3 regions of the Mesorhizobium sp. M0001 genome follow, and region 1 is predicted to be linked to each of the others. Evidence: predicted binding sites of a transcription regulator. Region 1 holds the regulator's gene; each other region holds the start of a gene.
What was found. The regulator PhoB, encoded in region 1, activates phosphate uptake and scavenging genes when phosphate is short. The targets are predictions, from matches to a motif close to TGTCATNNANCTGTCAT.
Positions count from the first base shown of each region.

Region 2: phnF (phosphonate metabolism transcriptional regulator PhnF) is a predicted target of PhoB. The motif match lies at 2,277-2,293, and genes of this name have one in related genera.
Region 3: NKK50_RS01690 (BtaA family protein) is a predicted target of PhoB. The motif match lies at 1,635-1,651, and genes of this name have one in related genera.

Region 1 covers NZ_JAMYVS010000014.1:91,443-96,791, forward strand. The annotation lists gene pstA (phosphate ABC transporter permease PstA) at 1-673, shown strand, start outside; gene pstB (phosphate ABC transporter ATP-binding protein PstB) at 691-1,515, shown strand; gene phoU (phosphate signaling complex protein PhoU) at 1,557-2,261, shown strand; gene phoB (phosphate regulon transcriptional regulator PhoB) at 2,278-2,967, shown strand; gene NKK50_RS27335 (ROK family protein) at 2,998-4,233, opposite strand; gene xylF (D-xylose ABC transporter substrate-binding protein) at 4,500-5,349, shown strand, end outside.
Region 2 covers NZ_JAMYVS010000002.1:277,125-282,473, forward strand. The annotation lists gene NKK50_RS06305 (hypothetical protein) at 1-7, shown strand, start outside; gene NKK50_RS06310 (carbon-phosphorus lyase complex subunit) at 10-1,122, opposite strand; gene phnH (phosphonate C-P lyase system protein PhnH) at 1,123-1,734, opposite strand; gene phnG (phosphonate C-P lyase system protein PhnG) at 1,734-2,195, opposite strand; gene phnF (phosphonate metabolism transcriptional regulator PhnF) at 2,314-3,063, shown strand; gene NKK50_RS06330 (zinc-binding alcohol dehydrogenase family protein) at 3,162-4,181, opposite strand; gene NKK50_RS06335 (ABC transporter permease) at 4,255-5,220, opposite strand; gene NKK50_RS06340 (sugar ABC transporter ATP-binding protein) at 5,256-5,349, opposite strand, start outside.
Region 3 covers NZ_JAMYVS010000001.1:361,058-366,406, forward strand. The annotation lists gene NKK50_RS01685 (class I SAM-dependent methyltransferase) at 1-330, opposite strand, end outside; gene NKK50_RS01690 (BtaA family protein) at 327-1,625, opposite strand; gene NKK50_RS01695 (ATP-binding protein) at 1,748-3,730, opposite strand; partial or broken gene NKK50_RS01700 (ATP-dependent DNA ligase) at 3,857-3,943, opposite strand; gene NKK50_RS01705 (PIN-like domain-containing protein) at 4,077-5,303, opposite strand; gene NKK50_RS01710 (hypothetical protein) at 5,303-5,349, opposite strand, start outside.

The sequences.
Region 1 (5,349 bases):
CATGGGCGTGGCGATCATCGGCTCGTTCTACATGATGGTGATCGTGCTGTTGCTGGCGCTGCCGATCGGCGTCGCCGCCTCGATCTATCTCGAGGAATTCGCCAAGAAGAACCGCTTCACCGACCTGATCGAAGTCAACATCAACAATCTCGCGGCGGTGCCGTCGATCGTCTTCGGTCTGCTTGGCCTTGCCGTGTTCATCAACTTCCTCGGCATGCCGCGCTCGGCTTCCTTCGTCGGCGGCCTGGTGCTGACCTTGATGACATTGCCGACCATAATCATCGCCACGCGCGCCGCCCTCGCCGCGGTGCCGCCGTCTATCCGCTCGGCGGCCCTAGGTCTCGGCGCCTCCAAGATGCAGATGGTGTTCCATCACATCCTGCCGCTTGCCGCCCCAGGCATCCTTACCGGCACCATCATCGGCCTGGCGCGTGCGCTCGGCGAGACAGCACCGCTGCTCTTGATCGGCATGGTCGCTTTCGTCGCCGATTATCCGACGACGCCTTTCGATCCGGCGACCGCGCTGCCGGTTCAGATCTATATGTGGGCAAACGAGGCTGAGCGCGCTTTTGTCGAGCGCATGTCCGGCGCCATCATCATCCTGCTCGTCTTCCTCATGGCCATGAACATCACCGCGATCGTGCTCCGGCGCCGCTTCGAGCGGCGCTGGTAGAAAAAAGGCAATTTGGTATGAACATCATGACCGAACAGTCCCTTGAGAATGCAGTGGGCGACAAAATGAACGCCAAGTCGAACGAAGTCATCAAGATGCGCGGCGACAAGGTCGGCGTCTTCTACGGCGAGAAGCAGGCGTTGTTCGACGTCAATCTCGACGTCCGCCAGAACCAGGTGACGGCGCTGATCGGCCCGTCCGGCTGCGGCAAGTCGACCTTCCTGCGCTGCCTCAACCGCATGAACGACACCATCGATTCGGCGCGGGTGACCGGCAAGATCACGCTCGATGAAGACGACATCTACGACAAGAACATCGATGTCGTCGAACTGCGCGCCCGCGTCGGCATGGTGTTCCAGAAACCCAACCCGTTCCCGAAGTCGATCTACGAGAACGTCGCCTACGGCCCGCGCATCCATGGGCTGGCCAAGCGCAAGTCCGACATGGACCAGATCGTCGAGCAGAGCCTGAAGAAGGCTGCGATCTGGAACGAGGTCAAGGACCGCCTGCAGGAGCCCGGCACCGGCCTGTCCGGCGGCCAGCAGCAGCGCCTGTGCATCGCGCGCGCCATCGCCGTGTCGCCGGAGGTGATCCTGATGGACGAGCCCTGCTCGGCGCTCGATCCGATCGCCACCGCCCGTGTCGAGGAGCTGATCGACGAACTGCGCCAGAACTACACGATCGTCATCGTCACCCACTCGATGCAGCAGGCGGCGCGCGTCTCGCAGCGCACGGCGATGTTCCATCTCGGCTATCTCGTCGAGGAGGGCGTCACCGACAAGATGTTCACCAACCCCGACGACAAGCGCACCCAGGACTACATTACCGGCCGCTTCGGCTGAGCCGTCCGGCGGGTGAATTTTTAGGCACGAGGACCAAGATCATGGGTGAACATACCGTCGCCTCCTTCGATGAAGAGCTCGGGCAGATCAGCAAGCTGATCCGCGACATGGGCGATCTGGCCGGCTCGATGGTCAGCGGCTCGACCAGGGCGCTGCTCAATTCGGACAATGCGCTGGCACAGCGTGTCGTTTCCGACGACGCCATCATGGATGCGCGCCAGCGCGAACTGGACGACCGCGCCATCACGCTGATCGCCAAGCGCCAGCCGATGGCCAACGATCTGCGCGCCGTGGTCGGCTCGATCCGCATGGCGGGCGACCTCGAGCGCATCGGCGACCTCGCCAAGAACATCGCCAAACGCGTCGGCACCGTGGGCTTGAGCGTCACGCCGCGCGACCTCTCGCACTCCATCGATGCCATGGCGCAACTGGTGCTGATCCAGGTGCAAGGCGTCGTCGAGGAATATGCCGCCACCGATGCGGCAGCGCTTGCAAAACTCAGGAATGACGACGAGCGCATCGACGTCAAATACACGTCCGTGTTTCGTGAGCTCTTGACCTACATGATGGAAGACCCTCGCAACATCACCGCCTGCACGCATCTCTTGTTCTGCGCCAAGAATCTTGAGCGCATCGGCGATCATGTCACCAACATCGCCGAAAATGCGTATTATGTGCTGACCGGCCAGCAATTGCCCGCCAATCGTCCGAAGCAGGACGAGACGGCGATGGCCACGCCGGCCTGATGAGGGTGAACTGCCTATGATCGCGCCACGCATCATGGTCGTGGAGGACGAGGAGCCGCTGGGCGTGCTCCTCCGCTACAACCTCGAATCCGAAGGCTATCAGGTCGAGGTGGTGACACGCGGCGACGAGGCCGAGATCCGCCTGCAGGAAAACGTGCCCGATCTCCTGGTGCTCGACTGGATGGTGCCCGCTGTTTCCGGCATCGAGCTCTGCCGGCGGCTTAGAGTGCGGCCCGAAACCGAGCGGCTGCCGATCATCATGCTGACCGCGCGCGGTGAGGAAAGCGATCGCGTGCGCGGCCTGTCCACCGGTGCCGACGACTATCTGGTCAAGCCATTCTCGACGCCGGAGTTCATGGCGCGCGTGAAGGCGCTGCTGCGCCGGGCCAAGCCGGAAGTGCTGTCCAGCGTGCTCAAGGTCGGCGACATCGTGCTCGACCGCGAGTCGCACCGTGTCTACCGCAAGAAGAGCGAGATCAGGCTCGGACCGACCGAGTTCCGGCTGCTCGAATTCATGATGCGCCATCCCGGCCGCGTGTTCTCGCGCAGCCAGCTGCTCGACAATGTCTGGGGCGAGACGATCTATATCGACGAGCGAACCGTCGACGTCCATGTCGGGCGCTTACGCAAAGCGGTCAACAACGGCCGCATGCCGGATGTCATCCGTACCATTCGCGGCGCCGGCTACGCGATCAGGGAAGACTAGGATGCTGCGCGTCGCGCCGTTGCCGGCCATTCAGGCGACATGCTTGCCGGATTTGGCCTGAATGCCCGGCGCGAAAATCTCCTGATCGACGAAGCCGAGCGCGCGCATGGCACAGCCTTCGCGGATCAGCGGCAGCTCGTTGGGCTCGGTGTCGAAGGAGATCGATTTCGAGTGCTGGCCGCCGGCGGTCTGGGCGATCGCTTCGCGCAATGCCGGTTCGATCAGGTCGAAGGCGGCGGCGCTGACGCCGACCATGGCGACGGGTGCCGGATCGATCAGTGCAAACAGGCTGCCGAGGCCGAAGCCGAGCGCCTCACCGGCCTTGCGATAGGCTTCGCGCTCCGGGCCATCGGTTTCGCGGGCGCGCGCGGCGAGTGCGCGCATATCAGCGTCGCCGATATCGACCGGCTCGGCATCTTCGCTCATCATTTTGGCGCTGCGCCAGATGGCGTAGTTTCCGGCATAGGCCTCGACGCAGCCGCGCCGCCCGCAGCGGCAGAGCGCGCCGCCCGGACGGTGGATCATGTGGCCGAACTCGCCGCCCGAGGAATGGGTGCCGGTGAACAGTTCGCCTTTCAGCACCAGCCCCATGCCGATGCCGTGCGACAAGAGGATCGCGATGAAATTGTCGCGGTAGCGCTCGGGCTGGCGCCATTGCAGGGCCACCGCCATCATATTGCAGTCGTTCTCCATGGTGGCAGGAATGCCGAATTCCGCTTCCAACATGTCGGCGAAGGCAATGTCGGTCAGTGGCGTGATTGGCGACCACAGCATGGCCCGCGCCTGCGAATCGGTGATGCCCTGGATGCCCATGGCAATGCGGGCGATGCTCTGGACATCGAGGTCCGGGTCCGCGAGACGCCGCCCGACGATTGCTACGCATTCGCCGATCAGCTCGTCGCGCGGCATGGTCAGCGTGTCGAGCCGGCGCTGTTCTTCCGCGACCACCTGGCCGGCATAGTCGATGACGGTGACGGAGAGGAAGTTCAGCGACAGCACCACGGTCATGACCGCCGCCGCTTCCGGGTTGAGGCCAAGGCCGACCTGCGGCCGGCCGCGTTTCAGCGAGCCGGTCTCGCCAGGCTTGCCTTCAATCAGGATGCCTTCTTGAATTAGATCAGACGAGATTGCCGATATCGTCGAATGGCTGAGGCCGGTGGTCGCCGCAATCTCGGTCCGCGACGGCTGGCCGGCCCGGCGCACGGCCGAAATCACCATCGCACGGTTGCGACGGCGCAGATCGTCGTGGCGGATCCCAACCGACATTTGTTTTCCTCCCGGCCTCCTCGCGCCTCATGATAGTGAAGGCGTTCGACGGCACCAGCCAAATATTGGCAGACGCCGGCAGCCCTGTCATTGTTTATTGCGGAGCTCGAAAAAATTCGGCAACGCCATCAGAATCCATCATAATCGATGTTGACAGTGCCTTATCATTGAACCAGTATTTTTTCGAGGCTCGAAAAAATGGAGCCTCTTTGTGCAGGCCTTCGGGCCGGTTTTGTCGCGCCGTGGGCGGCGCAGGGAGGGTTATAATGAACAGATTTGCAGCCGCCATGCTGGCGGGTGTCGCCATGTCGCTGGCGCTGATGTCGGTCGCGCAGGCGAAGGACAAGGTCATCGGCGTGTCGTGGTCGAACTTCCAGGAAGAGCGCTGGAAGACCGACGAGGCGGCGATGAAAACGGCGATCGAAGCCGCCGGCGACAAGTACATTTCGGCCGACGCGCAGTCCAATCCCGGCAAGCAGCTGACCGACGTCGAAAGCCTGATCTCGCAGGGCGCCAACTCGCTGATCATCCTGGCGCAGGACGCCTCGGCCATCGGCCCGGCGGTGCAGAAGGCGCTGGACGAAGGCATTCCGGTCGTCGGCTATGATCGCCTGATCGAGAACAAGGACGTCTTCTACCTGACCTTCGACAACAAGGAAGTCGGCCGCATGCAGGCCCGCGAAGTGTTCAAGGCGAAGCCCGAAGGCAACTATGTCTTCATCAAGGGCTCGGGCTCGGATCCGAATGCCGATTTCCTGTTCTCGGGCTCGATGGAAGTGCTCAAGGAAGCCATCGACTCGGGCAAGATCAAGAATGTCGGCGAGACCTATACCGATGGCTGGCTGCCGGCCAACGCCCAGAAGAACATGGAACAGTTCCTGACCGCCAATGACAACAAGGTCGATGCCGTGGTTGCGGCCAATGACGGCACCGCCGGCGGCGTTGTCGCCGCGCTGACGGCGCAGGGCCTTGCCGGAACGGTTCCGGTCTCGGGCCAGGACGGCGACCATGCCGCCCTGAACCGCATCGCGCTCGGCACGCAGACGGTGTCGGTGTGGAAAGACGCGCGCGAACTCGGCAAGAACGCCGCCGAGATCGCCTCGCAGCTTGCCGATG
Region 2 (5,349 bases), on a different contig from region 1:
CGATTAGGCTCATTCGGCAGCCTCCCGCTTCTCTTCCACCTTTGCAGGGTTCTCTCGAGCTTCGTATTCGGCGCGCATGCGGCGCACCAAATCGAGCTCGGCCTGGAAGTCGACATAGTGCGGCAGCTTCAAATGCTCCACGAAGCCGGTCGCCTGAACATTGTCGGAGTGCGAGATGACGAACTCCTCGTCCTGCGCGGCGGCGACGACATCTTCGCCGAGTTCCGTTGCGCGCAGCGCGCGGTCGCACAGCGCCATGGCCATCGCCTTGCGCTCGCTTTGGCCGAAGACCAGTCCGTAGCCGCGGGTGAATTGCGGCGGCGCCTTGGCCGAGCCCTTGAACTGGTTGACCATCTGGCATTCGGTGACGCGGACCTTGCCGAGCAGCACGGCGAAGGGCAGTTCCGGCACGTCGAGTTCCAGCTCGACCTCGCCGATACGCACCTCGCCGACAAAGGGGTGGTTGCGGGCATAGCCGCGCTGGGTGGAATAGCCGAGCGCCAGCAGAAACCCTTCATCGCCGCGTGACAGCGCCTGCAGGCGGATGTCGCGCGCCATCGGAAACTCAAGCGGCTCGCGGGTGATGTCGCCGGGGACATGGTCCTGCGGCATGTCGCCATCCGGCTCAATCAGCCCTTCGCGGGCGAGGATCGTCGAAACGCGCGGCATGGCCTGCGTTTCCGTCTCGCGCTGGAGCGGTTCGGCGACATCGGCGCCGGCGGCGAGTTCCGGGTCGAGCAGGCGGTGGGTGTAGTCGAAGGTAGGCCCAAGCAGCTGGCCGCCGGGCAAATCCTTGTAGGTCGCCGACACGCGCCGCTCGACCAGCATGGCGCCGGTGTCGATGGCGTTGGTGTAGCCGAAGCGCGGCAGTGTGGTGCGGTAGGCGCGCACCAGGAAGATCGCCTCGATCATGTCGCCGCGCGCCTGGACTATGGCGAGCGCCGCCAGTTCCCGGTCGTAGAGCGATCCTTCGCTCATCACCCGGTCGACGCCGAGCGCCAGCTGTTCCACGATCTGGTCGAGGCGCAGCGCCGGCACCGAACGGTCGCCGCGACGGCGGTCCGCAAGCAGGCTGTGGGCATTGGCGATTGCGACTTCGCCGCCTTTTACCGCGACATACATTTATGCCTCCATCGTATTGATGCGCGTCGTGCGCGGCAGGCAGGCGATACCGTTGGGCGCCGCCAGGAGGATGTCGACGCCGCGCGGAAAGCGCTGGCTGTTCTGCTTCCACTGTTCGACGAAATGACGCGGCATCTGTGCCGGCGCGATCGCGGCAGAGACTTCGATGCCAGGACCTTCGAGCAACAGCGGCGCGCCCGAGACGAGATTGCTGACCTGCAGGATCAGTGTCGTCGAGCGGTCGGGATAGTCCTGCGTGCCTTGCGAAAAGCCGTCGAGAGCAGCCATCTCGGCCGGGTTGGCGATCAAGGCGAAATGCGCATCGGCCGGCGTGTTGGCAAGTGGCGCGCCGGTGTGGAAACCGAGCCAGGATTTGACTGCCGCGGACGCCTGCAAGGCAGGGTCGAGCCAGAGCGGGGTGTCGTTGTCGCATAGCGAAAGCGCGATGGCGCCGGCGGTTGCCGACAGCGGCGCCGGCGGCCGGGCGAAGGCCGGCAGAGGCTGCACGCTGCCCGGCCGCGCCATGGCGTCCATGATTGCGCGGAAGACGGTCTGGGCGTTGAACACCGGATCGGCGAAACCGCCGTCGATCGATTGAGCTGCGATGTCCATCAGTCTTCTCCGCGCACCATGGTGAAGAAATCCACTTTCGTTGCCGCCGTCTCGGCGCGGCGCTTTTCGCGCGCTTCGCCTTGGGCGGCACGCAGCGGCGCCACCAGCGCGGTTTCGACCGTCCTCCGCTGCGCCGGGTCCTGCCAGAGCGCGTCGGCGATTGCGGCCAGCCTGGCCTTCTTCCTGTCGCGGCCAAGCATGTAGCTGTGGCCGACCTGTCCGGAAGGGAGCCGAACTGTGGCGCGGGTGACCGTCGCTTCACCGACATTGAAGGGTGCGCCGCCGCCGCCGATGCGACCACGCACGGTGACCAGACCGGTTTCCGGGCCACGCAGAAGCTCGGCCTCGGAGGTCAGGCCGGCCTCGTTCCAGAGCCGGGCGATGTCGTCGCCGTTAGCCTGCGCCAGCGTTGCCATGACGTCTTTGCGCTCGGCCTGTTCCCGCGCTTCCTGTCCTCGCATTGGGTTACTCCCTGACCAAATAAAATTTGTCTAGTGATATAGACAACTATACAAATTATACCTATTATCTAACCCGTGTCCATGACGGGTGGATGACAGGGGGTGGAGCGGGGGGGAAATGGTGGCTCAAAAGAGCGCGAGCAGCATTGAACGCCGCAGTGGCGTCTCGCTCTGGCGGCAGATCGCCGACCAGATCCTGCATTCGATTGCGTCCGGCGATTTCGCCGAGAATGCCGCGCTGCCGCCGGAGATGGCGCTGGCCGAACGCTACGGCGTCAACCGCCACACGGTGCGCAGCGCCATATCGGCCCTGGTACAGGACGGTGTGCTGCGGGCCGAGCAGGGACGCGGCACTTTCGTGTTGTCGCGCAAGCGGCTGTCCTATCCGATCGGCGCGCGCACGCGTTTTTCGACGGGCCTGCAGGGACAGACTTCGGAACGGCATATCGTGCTGCTCACGTCCGTAGTTGAATCGGCCAGCCAGCGCGTCGCCGACGGCCTCGGCCTTGCCAGGGGCACCGAGGTGATCCGGCTGGAGACGCGCGGCGAAGCCGATGGACGGCCGGTGTCCCGCGCCGCCAGCTGGTACGAAGCAAAGCGCTTCGCCGGCATCGATGCCGTGATGGCGGAGACCGGTTCGATAACCGCCTCGCTCCGGCGTTTCGGCATCGACGATTATCTCCGGCAATCGACGGTTCTGTCGGCGCGTCACGCCGACGCCGCCGACCTTGCCGATCTCGATTTGCAGCCCGGCGCCATCGTGCTGGTCGCGGTCGCCGTCAACGTCACACCGGACGGCCAGCCGATCCAGTTCGCCGAAACACGGTTTCCGGCGGAGCGGGTGGAGCTGAAACTGTCGGCGCTGTAGCGGGGCGCGCCTATTTTTCACCGGCCTGGCGTTTTGAGGACGGAGTGGGAGTCAACCTGCGCGGGTCGTCATCATTCGGGCCGGGACCACCTGCGATGTTATGCCCCAACCTCGATCACAGCCTTGATCAGCCCCGATTTCTCATGCGCCCAGCGCGCGAGATCACGCGGTGTGCCGGTTAGCGTGGTGCGGTGGGTGACGAGTTTTGCCAGCGGCACGGCGCCGTTGCGGATCGAGGCGGCGACGTGGTCGAAATCGACTTTCAGCGCGTTGCGGCTGCCGATCAATGTCATTTCCCGCTTGTGGAATTCCGGGTCGGAAAAGACGATGTCGTCCTTGACGACACTGACCAGCACGAGCGTGCCACCATGCGCGACATGTGCGAAGGCCGACTGCACCGAGGCGGTGTTGCCGGTGGCGTCGAAGACGATGTCGAACCCTTCGCCGCCGGTTGCCTCGCGCACCAGTTCGGCTGCCGCTTTTTGTGAGGCGTCGAGCGTGGCGAAGCCGAGTTCGCCTTTTGCAAAATCCAGCCGCTCCGTGCTCATGTCGAGCAGGCTGACATCGAGCCCGGCGATGCGCGCAAACAGCGCTGCGCCAAGGCCGATCGGCCCGGCGCCGATGACCAGCGTGCGGGCGCCTGGTTCGGCGCGAGCGCGCCGCACGGCATGCGCGCCGATGGCGAGGAATTCCACCGCCGCCGCATCGGCCAGCGACAAGCCGTTTGCCGGATAAAGATTCTGCGCCGGCACCAGGATCTGCTCGGCCATGGCGCCGTCGCGATGGACGCCAAGCACTTCGATCCTGACGCAGCAATTCGGCTTGCCGTGCCGGCAGGCGATGCATTTTCCGCAAGCGAGATAGGGATTGATGATGACGGGCTCGCCCACGGCAAGGTCGACATCTTCGCCGGTCTCGACGACGGTGCCCGACACTTCATGGCCCATGATGCGGGGATAGGCAAGGAACGGGTGCTTGCCTTCGAAGATGTGGTAGTCGGTGCCGCAGATGCCGACATGGCTGACGGCGACCAGCGCCCAGCCGGCAGGCGGCGCTCCTGGCGCCGGCCGGTCTTCCAGGACAAGCTCGCCGGGCGAGCGGCAGACAACAGCTTTCATTCGGCAATTCCAGTGTTTCTCAAAAAGGCGCCGGTCCGTTGTTAAGCAGGCCGGCGCAGAAGGTCAGGGAGAATTACTTGCCGCGACGGCGCAGCCCGTCGAAATAGACGATGATTATGATCAGCGCGCCGGTGATGATGCGCTGCCAGAACGAGTTGACGTTGAGCAGATTGGCGCCGTTGTTGATGGTGGCCAGGATGAAGGCGCCGAGCAGTGGGCCATGCACCGAGCCGACGGCGCCGAACAGCGAGGTGCCGCCGATCACCGATGAGGCGATCGCCTGCAACTCCCAACCTTCCGCCTGGGTCGGGTTGCCGATGCCGATGCGCGCCGCCAGCAGCACGCCGACGAAGGCCGCGCATAGGCCCGACAGCGTGTAGGCCATGTAGATGGTGCGCTGGACATTGACGCCCGAGAGGCGCGAGGCCTCGGCATTGGATCCCACAGAGAAGAGATAGCGGCCCCAGCGGCTGTGGTGCAGGAAGATGTAGGCCGGGATACCGACCAGGATCACCATCCAGAACAGATTGGGGATGCCGACAAAGGAACTGCGCGAGAACGCGGTGAAGCTGTCGCTGTTGATGTTGATCGAATTGCCGTTGGTCATCAACAGGCCGATGCCGCGCAACGAGGTCAGCGTCGCCAGCGTGATGATGAAGGGCGGCAGGCCCATCTTGACGATGCCGAAGCCATGGAACAGGCCGATGGCAACGCCGACCAGCAGCGTCACCAGAATGGCGACCCAGATCGGAAAGCCGGCATTGATCATCATGGCGACAATGACGGTGGCGAAGCCGACCACGGCGCCGACCGAGAGGTCGATGCCGCCGGTGATGATGACGAAGGTCTGGCCGACCGCCATGATGGCGATCATCGAGCCCTGCCGCAAAAGATTGGCGATGTTGTTGGAGGACGCGAAGCTCGGCGTCGCCACCGACAGCACGATCCAGAGCAGAACCAGCAACGCCAGAAGCGTCAGCCCGAACAGGACGTTGTAGTTCCGTTTCGGTTTTTCGATCGCGGCGGTTTCGATGCTCATGGTTCCTCCCGTTTCTTCTTGTCTGGACGGCGTTTTCAGCCGATCGCCTGCGTCAGCACGTCTTCATGGCTGGCGGCGCGAAAACCGTGGCTGGCGACCAGTTTGCCGCGCCGGAACACGTGCAGCGTA
Region 3 (5,349 bases), on a different contig from region 1:
GAAATCGGTGGCGTCGCCGCGCGCCAGCACGGCGCGGCCGGACAGGCCGTCGCGGCCGATCGCCTTGCTCGCCGTCTCCAGCATCTCGGCCGAGATGTCGAGGCCGTAGAGGCGGGCGTCGGGATAGCGGCGGGCGGCAAGCGCGATGTTGCGGCCGGTGCCGCAGCCAAGTTCGAGCACTCTGCCATTCGCCGGCACATCCAGCCCGGCTATCATCTGGTCGCGGCCAAGCAGATAGTATTTGCGGGTCAGGTCGTAGATATGGCGTTGCCAGCGATAGACGCCGTCCATCAGTTCGGCATGGTCGGCCGGCAGCTCGCTCGCGCTCATGCCGCGCGCTTCACATAGAGGTGGAAGCCGCCATAGATGGCCGAGCGGTCGCGGGCCGAACAGTCGCGCGAGGCCTCGTCCTCGTAGGTCCACTGGTCGAGCAGCGAGATCGAGACGCGGCCCGGCAGCAGGCTGGGCTCGGCGGCGGTACGGAAGATGACTCGGGCGCCGACCGAGGCGGTGCGGGTGATCTCCGACCAAAGGGCATTGAGCTGGTCGTTCGTCATCCAGTCCTGCGCGTCGAGCAGGACGAAACGATCGACGGTGCCTGCGTCCTTGCCGGCCAGAAATTCGATCAGATTGGCGTGGTGGATGCCGACGCGATCGACATTGTTGCGGATCGCCTTGTAGTTGGCCTCTTCTAGATAGGCGGGCAGGGCGGCCTCACCCGGATTGGGATAGCGACGGGCGAAGGCTTGCCAAGCGAAGTAGTTGTTCTTCAGCGGAAAATCGCAAGCGAGCTTTTCCAGCCGGGCCTTCAGCACGCTGGCCATCGAACCATCGCCCGAGGTGATCAGCGAATCGTACTGCGCCGGCGGAATGCCGAGGCCGAACAGCGAAGCCTTGCGCGAGGTAGCCCAGCGCAACAGCTTCTTGTCGAAGACCGGCGCCAGCTCTTCGTTGAAGAAGCGGCGCTGGTCGGCGAGGCTCTTCGACGCCATGATACCGGCGGGATCGACGCCGAAGAATTTGGCGATGCGGTGGCCCATGGCGATGAACAGGCCGAGCAGGCCGGTCTGGTAGAAATTGCGGTCGAAGACGGTGATGCGCCGGCGGCCGGGCCAGCTGCGACGCTCCCAATAGTGGCGGCTGACCGGGTCGAGATGCGGCGCGATGAAGCGGTCATAGGCTTGCGAATTGTGGCTGGTGCCGGCGGCGCCGAAGAAACGGAACAGATCGCCCTGCGAGGGCAGATGCCGCACCGCCTCCAGCTTCATCCGGTTCAAGGCGATGTGGGCGGCGTTGAGGTCGACCGCATCGACGCGTTCAGGCGAGCGGGTGAGGTAGGCGAGGATGTTGCAGCCGCCCGACGCTATGGTGACGACGCGGTGACCCTGGCCAAGCTGCATGGCCTCCATGTCGACTTCAGGGTCTTCCCAGATCTGCGGATAGACGAGACCGGAAAACAAGAGGGCGAACAGCCGCTCCGAGATGCCGGCCTTCGACAGCGGGCGGTTCTGGTAGACGGCTTTTCCAACTTCCTTGCCGCGGCGAAAAACGAGATCCGAGGAGACGTCCGTCATGGCAAAGTGATTCCCCATTTGCTTTGCCGCAAGCGGGTAACTCAGGGGCATGACAGGCGGGTGACAGCCTGTTGACGCGAGTTCAGGCTGTAGCGCGCAAAATCGTTTGGCACCTCCGCGCAACTTCATTTGGCATCAGAAAGCTACTCTCGGCCGGCGGCCGCGATCAGCTTTCAAATACCGAGTTGCTTGAAGAACGCCTCGTTTCTCATTCGTGCGTCTTTCAGCACGTAGCGGTAGCTCAGCGCTTGAATGAATGCCTTATAGTCATCGTTATAGCCGTAGAACCCGCCGCCTCCGGGTAGCGGGACGTTGATCTGGGCCATCCTCAACCATTTTCGGAGATTGGGTGTTAGGTCCGCGATGATGTAGCAAAAGAACGGTGTGGTTTCCGAAATCTCTTGGATAAGGCCGCCAGACCGGTCCAGGACTTTGCCAGCGCGAAGCTCCTCGATATAGCCGTAGATCTGAGTGAATGGATTCTCGTCATCATTGTAGTCGTTTCGAACCGGCTTTTTAAATTCAATGATGACGACCGGTTGGTCAGTTCCTGGGCGGTGATAGGCAGTTCTGCCTCCGAACAGGAGAACGTCCGGCCGACTGCCTGAATCGCTCTCGGCCAAAAGGGTTTTCAGCTTTTTGTCCGAGGCCCAATGCTCATAGTACGTAAGTTTGTCATCGATGATCCAAAGGTTGTGCTTGTCGATATGGATTTCGCTATTCGTAACCCTCATAGGAACGACGAAGCTATGCAGAGCCTCCTCCGCATGCTGTTTCATTGTGCCGTCAGGCCGGTAGCCCAGCCTTCTTTCCAACAGGTCCAACACCACCTTTCTTCGTACCGTATAGTCCGCAAGCACTGAGAATTCTTGGGCTGTCAACCGGCTCACAATAGCTTGAACACCGCTTTGGACCGGATCTTCATCAGAGACTTTCTCTTTCGAGAGCACCTCGACCTTACGTTCAATGTCGCGGTTCTCCCGAAAATCGTACAATGCCAGATGCTGGTAGATTTGTTCGGAAGTGCGAAAATTGCGCGGGATTTTATCGGCCACGAAATCCCTGGGATTGCTCAGCAGATATGAAAAGCGAGGATATTTTTTGACCACATTTCGCAAGAGATCTGTTTGCTTGTCTATGACCCTGTCGAGTTGCGGGCCTAAGATAATTTTGATCTCAGCAAGTGCCCCCCTCTTTGTCAATTCGATGGTTTCCGCATCCAGGTCGAATGCTGTCCTTTCCGAATTCACAGCCTCATCCAGAAGGCTTCCACTCACAACGCCTGCATAGGCATAACGCTGTCCGTCGCGTTCGATATATGTCGCTAGGCCGAGCGCCAAGCCGATGTCGAAGGATGCTACCACTCGATCATGGGCCGCAAGATACAGCGTATGACTTACCTTGCCTTCGAGGACGCCCTGCCGAAGAAGATTGTGTTCAAGATGCAGCTCCTCGGTCTCAGAAACTGGGAAGTCGAGCTCTCCCAGTTCTACTCCTTGGGAACCCAAAAACTCGCCTAGATCGTAGCTCTCAGTCGCGGTCTCGATCGTTATGGACGGTTTCGCCTTTGAAACAAGGTAGGGTAGGAAGTGAGCCGCAATTTTCCGTAAAATGGTATCGGTGCGTGACGGCATATGTCGCGCATATTCCGGTTTCATTCGAATGAGCTTAACGACCGTGCCGATCTGGCCATCTGGAGCCGGCTTCACTGTGTGCTGTTGAATCGGTCTAAGGTTGTCCAGCAAAATGTAGAAGTGCCGAACATACAGTTCTCCGGCCAGCGCAAAGACGCTCGTGACCTCGGCGGAATCGAAAACTTTAAGCCAGGAGAGCCGGCCAACTCCTTTGCCACCACGCTTAGCTTTGTGATCGCTATCGTAGGTCCGAAAAGACGTGAAATTATCGTTGTCTAGGCCGATTCCGTTGTCTCTGATTTCAACGCTTGGAGCGCCATTATCCATGAAAATTGAGACGCCGATCCGGCCGCCTCTCACCCACTCCTGTAGGAAGCGATCTTGAACGGCGTGAATTGAATTATAAATTGCCTCGTAAAGAGGGACCAGGGCGTTTGAAGGCGTCGTCGGACCGAGCGCGAGGTTCTTGACCCGGCGCACCAAGTTTGACTGGAAAAGAAGCTCTTCGGTTTCTTCTAGCACGTCACCCTCCATGCATCCCTGGTATTCATCCCCGCTAGACCTCGTGACACCACAGCGTCTAGCCCGGCTTACCAGCTATAGGCCGCTGCGCCGGGCCTGTCCCGTTCCATTGAATGAACTGAGCCCGCGGCGGTCGTCGAGGTCCATACCCCGCAAGTCATGGCCGTTAAGGTGCAGCAGATCGAATGCGACGAAATAGAGGTCATGCTGGCGCAATTATCGACGGCGAGATCGTTGTCCTGAATGACGCAGGCTTGTCGGACTATGCTGCTCTACGCAAGGCCATCACCCGCCCCTTTTACCGGCGGGATGTTTGTGGCTATGGTGGATTATGCCTCCAAACGCTTCAATCTCCAGGTCCCCAAGCAGACGGTGAACCATCCGATATGGCCGAGAGATGGGCCTTGTCGTAAAGCATTTGAAGTCTGGACCGCGCTGCGTCCCCTTCATGACCCCATCGACCTGGAAGAGCTCTGACACCCAAGCCGACAAACTCATTAAATACGCCAACTCTTTCTTCCAACGTCTCGGCTTTAAGAAGCGAAAAAAGTTCAACCCTCAGTTTCTCCATTTCCAGTCGAATACCTTCCGCCCGGTCTGAGCCATTCCCGATGCTGTCCCGCATTCCCACAAAATTGCAGTACCTCATCAACAGCCGTATAAAACGCTCAGGTTCTGCTGTGCACTCAACAGAGCGGTTTTTCAGCGAGTTCGCAGCATGCGCCCACGACGAAGCGACGGCGTCGAGTTCAGCTCGCCGCATCTCCTTCACCGTCTCGGGCGAGACGATATTTTTCGTGCGGTCTGCAACCAGCGCCAGGAATCGCGCTGGCGCATAAGAGTAAAACAGCTGTCCAGTTTCTGCGAAAAATTCCTGCCTTAACTCAGGGCGCGGACCTACTGTCTTTCCGGACTGGATAAGCCACCAATCCTCCTTGGCGTCGTCTGTGATGAAGAGGATCGGTGCATTGGTCGATTTGGCCTTTTGCTTCATCTCGGCCCAAATGAGATAGTCGCCCGGTCGCTTGTCCATGTAGCCGGGAGGTATCTCGGCAGCTGCACGCCGAGTTCCCTCCTTAGCGCGACCCTCTATATCTTTGGGCTGATCGGCGACCTTTCCTTCAAATAGATCTGTCACAGCAGCAAACACGCCTTGGGCGTCGGGGAGCTCGCCGACGGCATCGTCAACCTCTTTCGCGAGGTGATCGAAGAACCCACCGATATTCTTCATCCCAGAACCAGCGGGCCACGGATCGTATCGACTGAAAGCGCTCACGAGAGATTCGACTTCCCCTTTTTTCGTCGCGAGCTTGTCCTTCAGTTTTCGATACTCGCCTCTGTTGGAACTGTCGGCCGAGCGCCAGTTCAACTGAAACTCCTGACCTACCTGATGCGGCAGCCAAAGCCTTTGACCAAACGATTGGAATGCAGCCAGGACCTCCGCCCGTTGTTTCGGCATGAATCTGAAAAGATGCAACAACACATTGGTGTCGGGAACGAGCAGCCCTTCTGACCAGATTTTTTCAAACTCTGCCGCCGTAGGCTCGTAGAATCCGTGAAAAGTCTTGCGCATCAGCCTGCACCAAGTCTGAAGGCCTTGTCGCCATGGTGGTCGAACA